Regions from separate parts of the Paenibacillus sp. S28 genome, predicted to be linked through region 1. Evidence: predicted binding sites of a transcription regulator. Region 1 holds the regulator's gene; each other region holds the start of a gene.

Region 1 (4,925 bases):
ACGGGGCATTCATATACACAAGATATAATAAAAGCCTGCCGGACGAAGGGATTCCCCTCTGGGCAGGCTAACGTATAAAACCAGCTTAAGACCGTTCGGCAATGATGCGATGCAGCTCGGACAGATGCTTGATTTCGTAATCAGGCTCAATGGACGGATCTTTCACTTTTCCGGTGCGGTTGATCCATACCGTGGTCAGTCCGGCGCTGTTTCCGCCTTTGATGTCGGTTGTCTGCTTGTCGCCGACCATGAGCGTCTGTTCCGGTGTTAATCCAAGCAAAGAAAGCGCATGTTCGAAGATGGTCGGATCCGGTTTGCCTTTGCCGAATGTGCCGGAAATGACAATCTCGTCAAAATATGGGGCAAGTTCGGGAACGCCGGCGATCTTCTCCTGCTGGAGCGCAGGACAGCCGTTCGTCAGAAGAAGCAGCTTCTTGTTTCCTTTCAGTTCGTCCAGCACCTTGAAGGTCTCTTCATATACATGGGGGCGGGAGCGACGCTCGGCGGCAAATTGCTCGGCCAATTCTCCGGCCAGCTGTTCATCGTCAACCCCAAGCTTCAGCAGCCCGCGCCGCCATGATTCCTTGCGATAGCCTGGAGCGAGCTCCTCAAGTCTGCGAAATTCAGGTTGTTCGCCTGCGCTGAAGTTGGCCCACAGTCCTTCAAACGGGTTAATTCCAATCATTTGGGTAAAGGCAAACGTGTCATAGGATTGATATAACGTCCTTGCCTCATTGCGGACCGCTTCCTCCAGCTCCTTGGCGTCAATGCCCTTCGCCTTGGCGGCCGTCTCGCATACCGCTTCAAAGGATTCCTTCACGCTGCGCTCATCCCACAACAGCGTATCGTCCAAATCGAAAAAAACAGCTTGTACCGGCATCCTCTTCCATCCTCTCCATCAGCTATCTCTTATATTTGTTTATTTTTCCAAAGGGATATTGTGGGTCTGCGCAAAACGCTCCAGACGTTCCCCTATGGTATCGGTGTCGTAGCGGTTAATCAGGCGCGTGAACACCCAATTGCCGCCTTTGCCCTTCGGCTCAATCACGACAGAGCCTTTGGCCAGCTTGATCTTGGCGATATTGTCTGCGGTCAGTCGCCGATCCCGGTTGAACTTGATCGTCGATACGGCGTTTTTCTCTACACGCAGGAAAGGCCTGCGCAAAAAGATCATCAAGCCCAGGAACACGTACATGGCCATAATGATCCAGGTCATGCTGCTGTTGCCCGCCGTACCCTCCTGTCCAATCATCCCGAGCAGAAAGTAGACCGCAGCCAGAGCGACCATCGTAATCGGAAGCACATAGTTTCTTCCTTTATAAATGTCAGCTGAAGGCCCCCCCGCGCTGTAGATGGAAGGCTTGCCTTGCTTCTTTCTCTGCTTATCCAGCTGCGCTGAATTTTTTCTTACCTTTCTTTCCCATGAACGGGCCATTCACGAACCTCCTCAAAATGCTTTCGGCTATATAGTTTGAACGAAAGTTTTGCATTTACTTCCTAATATATAACGGCCCAATACTGCTTACAGCATTTATTCATGTAGTTTCACATTCTATATAATAGAAAAACAAATGAAGGAAACCGGGTGCGCTTACATAGAAGCATTCTGTTATCGGTAGTGAGCCATACAAAACCTTGAGTCAGTCTATACCATGATCGAATGTATGAGTCTAATCCAGCTGGTGTTATTTCTTCTCTTCATCCACCCATTCAATCGAGTCCAGCTGCTGTCTGAAATTTCTGCGGACATTCTGAAGGTATCTCTCACGAAGCTTGGCCCGTTCTTCGATCTCCTCTTCGGTTAAACCGGATTCTTTTTGCTTGCGCGCAAGCTCATTAATTCTCTCTACAACGCTGTCGATATCCATACAATTACTCCTCCAATATTCAAGTCATACCTAACTTTGCCATGATAAAAAGAGCTTGTCAAGGTTCACACCTTTCCAAGCTCTTGATCATTTATCTTCTATTAATATTGTGGGAGTGCCAATACTTCTCCGGCTTGAATTTCGCTGCTGGTTAAATCGTTATACTTCTTCACCGCCATAATGTATGCTCGGATATCCATGTCTTCCGGCTTATGGGCAGAAGCGATTCCCCACAATGTATCGCCTTGCTGAACGATGACATTTTTCTCTAACCGAACATCATCCGAGGTTCCCGCGAATACGCGAACGACACCTGTGCATCCCACCAAAATAATCAGGGCCGCCAAGATCAGTTTGATCAAGGCAGGGCCTGGCACGATGGACTGTACTTTCTTCAACCAAGGAGATGCTATAGCTTCATTGATGGATGGGTTAACGGATGGGTTATTATAAATACTTTGGTATGTAGTGTGTTTCAGCATAAATATTACGCCTCCAAACGTTTGTTCTTGTTTTATGAGAACAATATAACACGAACATTTGTTTTGTTCAATACTTTTTTCGAACAATTGTTCTTATGTTTTTAGAGGCGGGTTTCCTTCATTCAGAAGCCGCAAAAATCCCGCTCCATCAAAGCAAAACCATTTAGAACTTATGTTTGTACGAACGGCAGTTCTATGTTATAATTTTACCAAACGTTACTAAATGGGGTTGATGGGGAATGTCAAAGATATCTAGCCGGCAGCAAGCGATATTGGAATTTATCAGAAATGAAGTCCGCGCCAAGGGTTATCCTCCGTCCGTCCGAGAGATCGGTGAGGCGGTTGGGTTGGCTTCCAGCTCGACCGTACACGGCCATTTGGACCGACTGGAGAAGAAAGGCTTGATCCGCAGAGACCCTACGAAGCCTCGTGCCATTGAACTGTTGGGACAAGAAGAATCCGAGAGCAGCAATCTGTTCACGCATACGATCGCCAGAGTTCCCGTAGTAGGCAAGGTCACAGCGGGTGTGCCGATCACGGCAACGGAGAACATTGAAGATTACTTCCCTCTGCCGCAGCACTATGTCGGAGATGAGAAAGTATTTATGCTTTCCGTCGTTGGGGACAGTATGATCGAGGCGGGCATTCATAACGGTGACTACGTCATTGTGAGACAGCAGCAGACTGCCGATAACGGGGACATCGTCGTTGCCATGACGGATGAGGATGAAGCAACCGTGAAGACGTTTTACAAAGAGAAAGACCATATCCGGCTTCAACCGGAGAACCCGGCTTACGAACCTTTGCGTCTGAACCATGTCACCATTCTGGGCAAAGTCGTCGGGCTGTTCCGCGATATTCACTAGCAGATGATGCTGGACAAGCAGCAATAGAGCCCTTGCTCTTCCTTACTCAGGAAGGTCAAGGGCTCTTTTCGGCGTTGGGATCAAGGCAGGATGATTCAGGTGGGACACGCCTCACGGGAATCCGCCGTTTGCTCCAGACGGTACTCCGTCGGGGTTTTTCCCGTCTTTTTGCGGAACACCTGGGTAAAATGCTTGACGTCCACATATCCGACTTTGTCCGAAATGTCGGCCAGCTTCAGATGCGTTTGCAGCAGCAGCTTGCAGGCTTGTTCGATCCGCAGATTGGTGACGTATTCCTTGAAGCCGCTTCCTGTCTTCTGCTTAAACAGCTGGCTGAAGTAGACCGGATTCAGGAACACGACCGAAGCTACCTTTTCCAGGGACAGATCCGTATGATAGTGCGCTTTGATGTACTGCACCGCAACCTCGATCGCTCGGTTACCGCCCGGGTTGTTGTATTCGTATTCCAGCGATGCCGATTCCTGGCGCATCCGCCGCACTTCCTCCGGCACCCGGTGAATGTCTGTGATGAGTCCCGTCGACTGAATTTGGAAAGGCACCTTGACGCATCGTTTCAAGTTAGCGCGCAGCTCATCCGTCAGGCGTTTCATGCCCCCCTCTTCCCCCAGCGAGACGAGGCCGATCAGGCTCGTTTCGTCCATGCTTGTCACAAATCCGCAGCCGTGCGCTTCAATCAGCTCACCAAGCACATTTTCAATAATAAAATGCTCCAGATGCACCGGCGCGTCGCTCTCCATCTTAACCATTACCAGTTGGAATGCGGGGTAGCTCTCAATTATTGAGGCGACGTCAAGGCGCCCGGTATCGAGTCCGCTCGCCCAGCGCTGAAATACCGCCTCGCGCAAATACTTCAGGTTAGACTTCAGCAGCTCCGCCTCGCGCACGATTTCATTCTCCCGATCCATCTCCTGAGCAAGTCCGGATATCATGGAGAGCAGCAGCTCTTTCCCGATCGGCTTGAGCATATAGTCCTTAGCCCCAAGCTTGACGGCTTCCTGGGCGTAGGAAAACTCGGAATAAGCCGAAATAATGACCCATTTGATATGCGGATAACTGCCTTGGCACAGCTGCATCAATTCAAGGCCCGTCATTCCCGGCATGAGGATATCGGTCAGCACCAGGTCAATCCGGTGTCTGCGCAGCTGCTGAACCGCTTCCTCCGGATTCGCCGCCAGGTGAACATAATGCTGCGGATAGGCCCGGTGGATGGTGCGCTTAATTCCGTCACGGATCACATGCTCATCGTCCACGACTAAAATGTTCATCTTCCATTCCTCCTTGGTGCCGGATTGGTAAACGGATGGTTACCGTCGTTCCTTCCCCTTCTTGACTGTCCAAGTATAAACCGTACGGACTGCCGAACATCATTCGGATCCGCTCATGCACATTGCTCAAACCGATGCCACGGCGAAGCACGGGGCCGTCTCTGTCCTCCGCTTTGGGCGAAGTGCGGTTGCCGCCCTCCAGCAAGCTTCTGACCCGCATCAGCGTGTCTTCGTTCATTCCCCTCCCGTTATCCCGAACGACGACATGGAGATCGTCCATGACCTGCTCCGCCGTAACGAGCAGCATGCCCTGCCGATCCAGCGGCTCCAGTCCGTATTTTACAGCGTTTTCAATAATCGGCTGAATCGTCATTTTCGGCAGCGTGACGTCCATCCACTGCGGATCCACATCGATTTTCGGTA
Region 2 (4,925 bases), on a different contig from region 1:
TTGTGTCAACTTCTTCCTCAGTCGAATGAAAAATATTCCTCTTCATCATCGGGATAAGCGTCTTCCTTGAGCAGCTGATTGATGACCTTTCGGACCTGCTCTCCGGAGTATCCCCGCCTCATCAAATAAGCCCCCGTTTTGCGCTTGCGATCGGCAGCTTCGCCCTTCGTCTGGTTCCATTTCTTTCGGCCGGCTGCCAGGGCTGCCTCAAATTCCTGATCGGAACTGACTTCGGCCAGCGCCTCGGATATAATCGACTTATCGACGCCTTTCTGCTGAAGCTCCTGCCTGATCCAGGCCTTGCCTTTGCGGTGGTTCCTGATTCGCTGCTGCGCCCACTGCCTGGCATAGCTTTCGTCGTCCACCAGCCTTTCTTCCACCAGCCGGTTCAGCGCATACTCAATCGATCCCGTTTCGATGCCTTTCTGCCGCAGTTTCATTTCAATTTCCTTGCGTGTCCGCGGCTTCCGCTCCAGCGCCTTTAATCCTTCGACATAAGCCTGCTGCCGCTCGTCCGCTACAACGATTTCCTCCAGCTCCTGCTTCGTAAAGGCGTTCCCCTTGACCATCCGGTACTTCACGAGGACGTCTTCGTGGACGGAAAGGGTGTAGGGTCCGAACGATATCAAATAACGCCCTCTCGGCTTGGCCAGACGCTCTACCTCCGTGATCAGCAGGGTTTCATCGTCCGGGAACCCGGCCAGTCCTTCATGAATTCCCTGCTTCTCATGGATTCCCTGCTCTTCATGAATCCCTTGCCCTTCCTGATGTTCATGGCTATTTCCTTTTCGCATCTCTCTCACATCCCATCACGTGTTCAATGTCATCCTGTAACAGCACCGCACCCTCTATATGAGAAAAGACGCCCAGTGACAGGTTATCACCGAGCGTCCTCATTATAATCTCTATTCATATTTACAGAATACGATTTCAAACGATAACCCTATTCCAGCTCTAACAATTCCTGTTCTTCGCGTTCCTCAGCCGCTGCTTCTTCCGCAGTCGGCGCGTTCACCGTCGTCGTCAAATTGCTTGCCTCACGGATCTTGTTCTCGATCGCTTCCGAAATAGGCTGATTTTCTTTCAAGAACTGCTTCGCATTCTCGCGGCCCTGACCCAAGCGCTCGCCTTCATAGGAGTACCAGGCACCGCTCTTATTGACGATATCCAATTCCGTACCGATATCGATAATGCTGCCTTCCTTGGAAATGCCTTCGCCGTACATGATGTCGATCTCCGCCTGCTTGAACGGAGGAGCCACCTTGTTCTTGACAACCTTGATCCGCGTCCGGTTACCCACTACATCATTGCCCATCTTGATGCTCTCAATACGGCGAACATCCAGACGAACAGAAGAATAGAACTTCAGCGCACGGCCGCCGGGGGTCGTCTCCGGGTTACCGAACATGACGCCGACTTTCTCACGAAGCTGGTTGATAAAGATCGCAATCGTCTTCGACTTCGCAATCGCACCGGACAGCTTACGCAGTGCCTGGGACATCAGACGAGCCTGCAGACCTACGTGGGAATCACCCATTTCGCCTTCGATTTCCGCTTTCGGTACGAGCGCTGCAACCGAGTCCACGACGATAATATCAACGGCGCCGCTGCGTACGAGGGCTTCCGCAATTTCCAACGCTTGCTCACCAGTGTCCGGTTGAGACAGCAGCAGCTCGTCAATGTTGACGCCAAGCTTGTTGGCATACGACGGATCAAGCGCATGCTCCGCATCGATGAAAGCAGCTTGTCCACCGACTTTCTGTACTTCCGCGATGGCATGGAGGGCCACCGTCGTCTTACCGGAAGATTCCGGTCCATATACTTCAACAACGCGGCCTCTTGGAAGTCCGCCAATACCAAGTGCTATATCTAGAGCCAGGGAGCCGCTGGGAACAACTTCCACCTGCATATGTGTCGACTCACCGAGTTTCATGATTGAACCTTTACCGAATTGTTTCTCTATTTGACGAAGCGCCATTTCAAGCGCAGCACGACGATCTGACAATAAACTCACATCCTTCACCCGTTTATACTATTATGATACCTTGTTTTGGAACGTTTGCCAAGCATTTTTTCGAACATACATTCGTTTTTTTGCCAGGCATTCTCCTCTCATCATCATGCCGCCGTACCTTAAACCAACCGCCGCAAGGAAAGCCCGCCAAATATGGGGGTCCCCTGCGGGCGTTTGTTCTTCTATGATGATCGGATGCAAGAGTCCGCACTGGAACAGGCTTCCGCCCCTACTCCAACCATAAGAAAAAGAACCGCGGCAAACTTATTTTTGCACGGTTCTTCCGTATGGTTATATTATATCGCCTGGCGGGCGGCTGCACAACTTCAAACCTGATCCTTGGACACCCCGGTGGCCGGATCGGTAGATACCAGTCTTTGCCACAACCGGTACAGCAGCGTTTTGACCGAGCGGACCCGGATCGTTTCGCGGTTGCCGTTCAGCTTCAGCTCAAACACTTCGGTCTTCTGTCCGCGTTGGGCGATCCCGACGTACACGAGGCCGACCGGTTTGCGTTCGGAATACCCCGGACCCGCTACACCCGTGACGGATAAGCCGAAGTCGCTGTCCGTGATCATCCGAACGTTCTCGGCAAGCACCTCGGCCACTTCGGCGCTCACCGCTCCCGGTGCGTCGTCTCCTTCCAGCAGCGCATGCGGGACATGCAGCAGCTTCTCCTTCATCTCGTTGGAGTAGCAGACGATCCCTCCCACGAACATGGTTGCGCTGCCCGGAATGGAAGTGATGCTCTCCATCAGCATGCCTCCTGTGCAGCTCTCAGCGGCGCTCAGCGTAATCCCGCGGTCCGCCATCATGTCAACGATGATCCGTTCGATCGGCACGTCCATGCTGGCGTACATATGGTCTGCGAGCCGGCTTTGAATTTGCCCCTGCATCGCATTCAGTTTCTCCATGGCTTCCTGCTCTGTAGGCGCTTTGGTGGAGATGCGTACGGTCACTTCACCCTCCTTCGCATAAGGAGCGATCGTTGGATCGGTCTGCCCGTCGATCAGGTCCAGAAGCCGATCCTCCAGCAGCGATTCACCGATGCCGGCAAACTTGAGCATTTTGGAGTAAATCGGCATTTCGTCAGTCAGGGCGTGTTGAAGGAGCCACGGCTTCGCCTGCTGGTCGAACATCGGCTTCATCTCTTTTGGAGGACCAGGCAGAACGATGTAGAAGTTATCCTCTTGGGCAAGCGCGAGTCCGACGGCCAATCCCGTTTCATTCGGAAGCGGCGTGCTGCCGTCGATGACGAGCGCCTGACGGCGGTTGTTCTCCGTCATGTCGATCCCCCGCCCTGCGAAGAACCTTTCGATTTGATCCATCGCCAGCCGGTCAATGTGCAGGGAGCGGCCGACATGCGCCGCCAGGGCATCCTTGGTCAGGTCGTCCTGGGTCGGGCCGATGCCTCCGGTCAGGATCAGGATATCCGCGCGCTGCGAAGCAAGCTCAATGGCACCCTGAAGCCGCGAGGCGTTGTCCCCGACGACTGTCTGGTAATAGACGTCTATTCCCATTGCCGCGAGCTCCTGCGACAAGTACTGCGCGTTGGTATTCACGATTTGTCCAAGCAGCAGCTCCGTACCGACTGCAATGATTTCTGCTTTCATCCTTGATTGGCCTCCCTGTTATCGTAAAGTAGAATGGATATACCTATATTGAACACTTTACACGTTTTTAGCCTATCCGTACCACAGCGTTTGGTGGAAAGAAAAAGCAATAGGATATCCCTATTGCCTTACACATTGGAAAGCTGAAGCAGTTTTTTGTTTTTGACAAAATAATCGATTCCCGAGTAAATCGTGATCAAAGCCGCTGCCCAGATGGCAATATCGTCGAACGGCAGGCCGATCATCTCGAACGGGAAGTTGTTGATCAGAATCGCCACGATAGCGACAATCTGAATGACTGTCTTCACCTTGCCCCATTTGCTGGCCGCCACGACAGCCCCGTCAAGCAGCGCAATCTGGCGCAGGCCGGTAACGGCAAACTCGCGGCTGATAATAACCACAGCGATCCAGGAGTCGCATTTCCCCATTTCGACGAGCGAAACCAGCACCGCCGTAATAAGCAGCTTGTCGGCCAGCGGGTCCAGCAGTTTTCCGAGATTTGTAACCAAGTTGTTTTTGCGCGCCAAATAACCGTCTATACCGTCTGTGCTTGCTGCCAGAATAAAAATAATTACAGCGATCAGCTGATTGTACGGCAGCTCGAATGAATTCCAGGTAATCGGTTCCGGATAGAACTTGAAGTCGACCAGAAGAAACACCATCATGACCGGAATCAAACAGATTCTTGAAATGGTAATACGGTTGGGCAGATTCACTGTAAACCCTCCCCGGATAAATCAAACTAAGAAACGACATTCACATGCACGGCAGGCCGAAAATGAATAATAATGCACCCAGACCATCCATTATGTATGAATCCTCTACTTGGGGGCAGCAGGCACAGCTTGCGGCAGGCCGGCAACCCCGCCAAGACAGCGGGACAAGATACAGTATAATATATCAATTTATACACTGTCAAAAGAGGAGTAAGCTCCTCTTCCCGCCCGTTTGCCGTGCGGTATACGCCCGCATTACTTCAGATTGGTAAACTGCAGGTCCAGCGGCAGATCCGCCTTGCGAAGCAGCTGCATGACCGCCTGCAGATCGTTTTTGCTCTTCCCGGTCACCCGGATCTGATCGCCTTGGATTTGGCTTTTGACCTTCAGCTTGGAATCCCGGATCAGCACGTTGATTTTCTTGGCGTTGTCCTGATCGATTCCCTGCTTCAGGGTGATCCGCTGGCGGACGGTTCCCATCGAAGCTGGCTCAACCTTGCCGTAATCCACGTTTTTGAGCGACAAACCGCGCTTGATCATTTTGGACTGCAAAATGTCAATCACCGCATTGAGCTTATACTC
Region 3 (4,925 bases), 610 kb from region 1:
TGGATGCGGTAAGGCTCAATGTCCACGTCCCCTTCGGTAATTCTCGTCCCAATCCGGGTGATATTGTCCCTGACGGAAGACAGCAGCGTGTCCCACTGATCCGGCGTAGCGACCGATGCGGAGCTGTAGAAGCTTCCGTCCGATTTGACGGCAACCGGAAGGATGGATGAATGGCCTTTGTCCAGAGATGCGTCCATTTTGGATATGACGTCGCGGTCGGCCAGCAGCAGCCCCTTCATTTTGAACCGTTTGAGCAGCTCTTCCGCCGCCTGCTCCATCGTCAACCCGTTGCTCGACTGTAGCATCGGATCATGCACGTGAAAATACAGCGTTCCCGCCGGCAGCGCCTTGCTGCCCAGCCAGTGCTCCGCATAGGTCAACAGCACGTCCAGATAGGTCAGCATCTGCAGGGACAAGCCGTAGTACACCTCATGAAGCCGCAGGTCCTTCTGTCCGGATTTATAATCGATTACGCGCAGCAGCAGTCCGTTTTCACCTTGGGCCATATCCACCCGGTCGATTCGCCCGATGACCTCCATCACCGTTCCGTTCTCAAGGGAGAAGGTCAGCGGAGGCAGCGGTTTACCCGGGCCAAAATCCAGCTCCAGGCCGACCGGCTCAAAGCTACCCCGCCGTGCCTGCTCGCCCAGAATGACAGAGGCGCGGCTTACGATATTTTTGAGCTTGCGTGAAATGTAGCCGTAGCGCTTGCTGCTCATCAAAATTTCTCCCTGCAGCATTGGAGCGAGGCGCTCTACCGTTGTTTCCGCTTCGCGCCGGCACTCTTCGGCCGTCAGGCTTCCCCAGCTCCGCTTCTGTTCCTGCAGCCGCAGCGCCATTTGGGTCAGCGCCGCGTGGAACAGCTGGCCGATATCCGGCGCCTGCAGGCGGTACAGCTGCCGTTCGCGCAGCTTCAGCCCATGTGAAGCGAAGTGTGAAAACGGGCAGGCAACGAATCGCTCCATGCGGGATACGCTTGTCCGGATTTTGGCACCGTACAGCCTGCGGCTGGTCTGCGGCTCCAGCTGGCGGGTATCGTTGCGGTAAAACAGCGACCGCAGCAGCATATCCAGCGGCCCCTTCCATTCCGGTTCCCGGATATACCAGTTATACACATCCCACCACAGCTGCGGGATTTCCGCGCCCTGCTTCCATTTGCGCAGCTGAATGATCAAATGGCTGAGGCTCTGGCGGGGGTGGGACAAATACGCAAGCAGCTCTTCTTCCCGCTGCTCTGCCGATGGCTGCGCCGACAGGCGGCGAACCGGCAGACCGGGGAACATTTTGCGGACATGCCGCACCACTTCGGACGGCAGCAGCTCCTTGCCCTCATCGTCTGCGGCCGGATAGCTGACCCATACATGCCGGCTGGCCGAGGTCAAGGCGTTGTAAATCAGGAACCGTTCGTCGAGCAGCTTGCGCGAAATGCCAGGAGCCAGCTCCATTCCGGTTTGCGACAGCAGGGAGCGCTCCTGTTCGGTCAGCACCCCGTCATCCTGAAACACGGCCGGGATGACTCCGTCGTTGACGCCGAGCAGAAACGCGTACTTTACGCCACCTGTCCGCGTCCGGTCCATATTGCCGACCAGCACCTGGTCGAGCGCAGGCGGAACCAGGCCCAGCTTCAGTTCGCTCAGCCCCGTTTCCAGAATGCCGGCAAACAGCTCGAAGGACATCTTCTCCGTACCCATCATTTCCACAATCTGATCCAGCAGCTCCAGGACCGCATCCCACAGCTGGCGGTGTTCCCTCGCCGCCTCCGGACGCCCGGACTCCAGCGCTTCGCGGCTCCACAGGTCCAGCTTCTCGGGAATGTCGGCTTCCTCGAGCAGACGGAAGACCGCTGTGCTGAGCTCCTCGGCGCTGCCCGCCTTCTTCACCCGCTTGCCGAATGCCAATAGCGGCTCGCTGACCACCCTCCGGCAGTGCTCCATCAGGCTGAGAAGCTGCTCTCCGGATTTGCGCCGGTCGTAGCCGTTTTCTTCCAGGGACAGGCTCGGAACGGCTTTCCACGGACGGCCGTCCGTCCAGCGGTATCCCTGAATTCCGCAGGCGAGGGCGTAGTTCTCGAGCACGTCCATATCCTCCCGTCCCAGCGACCCGTCCAGCGGAAGCAGCAGGTCGCTCTTGATGCAGCGGAATACGTCCTCATGCCGCCAGTTCCGGCGCACGACATCCAATGCGGAACGAATAAACTCCACCAGCGGATGGTGCAGCTCGCTTCGCTTCTGGTCGAGAAAGAACGGAATGCCGTAGTCCCGGAACAGGGGCTCCACCAAATGCTCGTAATCGCCCAAATTACGGACAAACACGGCCATTTCGCGGTATCTCGCACCTTCCTCCCTGGCCAGGCGCAGCATCTCCCTCAAAGCCCCTTCCACTTCGGTGCGCCGGTTCTCGGCCGCATAGAGTGAAATCCCTTCGGTTTCCTGAAGCTGATCTTTCTCCTGCCCCTTCCAGGGAATCCGCCGGTCATAACCGCGCTCTAAATGAGCAAGACGCGGGCTGAGGCGGAATTTGGGCAGGTCCGATGCCGGCATAATCGAATCGTTCGTTTCGATGCCCAGCTCGTCGGCCATTCCTCTCAGCTTGATGTAAGTCGTGGCGGTCGGGTGAAACAGGTCCAGCTCATGCGGCTGCATGCTGCCGTGGTACGGCTTGTCCAGCGTGAGCGCAATGGTGACCGATGACGCATGGGCCATCAGCTCGCGAACAACCCCGTATTCCTGCGGAGTCATCCCGTGAAAGCCGTCGATCCATACGTCCGCACCTTTAACATAAGACGAGCGGCGAATCCCTTCAGCCAAAGTGACGAGCGTATCTTCATCATCTATATAAAGCGGTGATATTTCCTGTTCAAAGTCGCGGTACACCGTCCATAAATCCTCCAGCTTATAGCGCAGGATCGGCGCGGCCGCCTTCTGCTCCGTCAGCTGGGTCAAATGCTCTTCCAGCACGGCGGAATCTACGCAGTACCGCTTGAGCTCGGTATACAGCTCGTTCAGCTTGCCTATGAAACCCAGCTGGTCACCGGAGGCACCGAACAGCTTCAGCTCCTCTTTGCGGCGCTGAATGATTTTGTACAGCAGCATTTTTTTGCCTTCTTCGCTGATGCCGACTCTCGCCGACCCGCCGGTCTCCTGCATCACCCGGTACGCCAGGCGCCGGAAGCTGAGAACCTGCGCACGGACGCTGCCTTTGACAGCGCCCGATGATACCAGGCTGTGCTCAGCCTGGAATGAGCCCTGCTCGGGAACGAGCAGGATCAGCGGGCTGCCCTTAGGCTCTGCTTGCAGCCGGGACGTAATCTCGCTTAGGATCGCCGTCGTCTTGCCGCTACCGGATCGTCCGATCAGAAAATGAACCGACATGGTGTTGCCTCCTTCGTATGTAAACCTCGAAAACTATTAAATATAAGTATAACACAACCTTTTTTGAAAAGAACGTATGTTTGCGGAACTGTAAAAAGGAGGCACTTACCGTTTTTTACAATTTTCCAGATACGATCAAACCGAAGGAACGCCGTTTCCCGGCATGCCAAACAGCGGTACAGGAGGAGGTGATCCTCTTGTACCGCTGTCTCTTGTTTCGCTAGTTTTTTACGAATGCTAGTTTCCAGCCTCCCGGCCATCATGCAGGGATCATGGTTCGGTATAGAGCGATTGAATCACCGGCTAATCTTGTTCCTTCTCCTTTTCCACAAGGGTCAGCGGGGCAGGGAAGCGTTCGGAACCATCCGACTCCACGAAGTGCTGCAGGGCTGCCATCTTGTTCTCCCAAAAGCGTTCAAAATAGGAGTACCAATCCTTGAGCTCCTGCAAGGGCCCCGGATCCAGCCGGTACCTCGTCTCGCGGCCGACCTTCCTTTCCTTCACCAGTCCTGCCTCCGACAGAATCCGCAGATGCTTGGAAACCGCCGTCCGGCTCATCGGAAAATGGCTGCTGAGAACCGTCACGGGCATCTCCTGATCGGACAGCAGCTTCAGCAGCTGGCGCCGGGTCGGGTCGGCCACGGCCTGAAATACGTCGTGCTTGGACGCAGTCGCGGTCATGCTTAAGCCTCGACGTATCTGCCCAGCTTCTGGTGGAGTCCGGCCCAGCCTTGGTCCATCGTCTCGCGCACGATCGTATGCGGCTGGTTGAACTCGGTCACTTGGTCCGCACTCCAGCCGGAGTGGATGAGCGTCACTTCCGTTTTGCCGTCCAGCTCCTTCAGCTCGAAAGCAAGCGTCCAGTCCTTGCCCCAGCGGAACGCCAGCCGGTGCGGCGGATCCACTTCGGTCACCTTGCACGGCGACATGCCGTACGGACCGGCATTAATGTGAAATTCGTGGCCTACGACGGGCTGCATGTCATTGGGCATGAACCAGGCGGACAGCCCTTCGGGAGTCGCCACCGCCTCCCACACTTTCTGGATCGGAGCCTGGAATACGCCGGTGTGGCGGATATCAGGCAAAGCATTGTTTGTTGAGTTTTCCATGTATAAGTACCTCCATATGCAGTCAATCAAACCGGTTTACATTCGAATGCGAAACCATTTGGTTTCGCATCGATTATACGAAACCTTTTGGTTTCATGTCAACCCCTTGTCCTTCTTGGGGCCCGTAAGCCGGAATCCAACGAAAAAAGGAGCCTTTCGGCTCCTTATATTGCTATTATAGCTCATATTTCCAAAAACAAACAGTCTACCATTTTTCACCTGACATTCTATAATGAGGACGTTCCCACTTTAAGGCAAAGGGAGGAAATACGGTGGATATCAAGGATACTTCAAGCTCGTCTGAAAATCAGCCCGGGACGGTCGGTTCAGCAAGAGCCGCTGCAGCGGACTGGGTGATGCACCAAGCCTCAAAGGAAAAAGGATTTATGGGCGCTTATTTTACGGGTTCCACGATCGGAATGCCGGAAGATGCCCCGATGTCTCC

What was found. Region 1 encodes LexA, which represses DNA repair genes until DNA is damaged. Its sites were predicted from a motif close to CGAACATATGTTCG; they were not measured.
Region 2: recA (recombinase RecA) is a predicted target of LexA. The motif match lies at 2,076-2,089, and genes of this name have one in related genera.
Region 3: addB (helicase-exonuclease AddAB subunit AddB) is a predicted target of LexA. The motif match lies at 3,441-3,454, and genes of this name have one in related genera.

The regions. Positions count from the first base shown of each region.
Region 1 covers NZ_JACVTM010000002.1:861,770-866,694, reverse strand. Annotated here, with positions in the region: gene IAE55_RS08515 (HAD family hydrolase) at 86-880, opposite strand; gene IAE55_RS08510 (hypothetical protein) at 920-1,435, opposite strand; gene IAE55_RS08505 (DUF896 domain-containing protein) at 1,686-1,868, opposite strand; gene IAE55_RS08500 (LysM peptidoglycan-binding domain-containing protein) at 1,970-2,350, opposite strand; gene lexA (transcriptional repressor LexA) at 2,590-3,216, shown strand; gene IAE55_RS08490 (response regulator transcription factor) at 3,312-4,502, opposite strand; gene IAE55_RS08485 (sensor histidine kinase) at 4,477-4,925, opposite strand, start outside.
Region 2 covers NZ_JACVTM010000006.1:148,409-153,333, reverse strand. Annotated here, with positions in the region: gene IAE55_RS16455 (regulatory protein RecX) at 18-794, opposite strand; gene recA (recombinase RecA) at 944-2,005, opposite strand; gene IAE55_RS16445 (competence/damage-inducible protein A) at 2,341-3,627, opposite strand; gene pgsA (CDP-diacylglycerol--glycerol-3-phosphate 3-phosphatidyltransferase) at 3,756-4,343, opposite strand; gene IAE55_RS16435 (YajQ family cyclic di-GMP-binding protein) at 4,599-4,925, opposite strand, start outside.
Region 3 covers NZ_JACVTM010000002.1:256,499-261,423, reverse strand. Annotated here, with positions in the region: gene addB (helicase-exonuclease AddAB subunit AddB) at 1-3,371, opposite strand, end outside; gene IAE55_RS05555 (ArsR/SmtB family transcription factor) at 3,675-4,052, opposite strand; gene IAE55_RS05550 (SRPBCC family protein) at 4,055-4,480, opposite strand; gene IAE55_RS05545 (hypothetical protein) at 4,753-4,925, shown strand, end outside.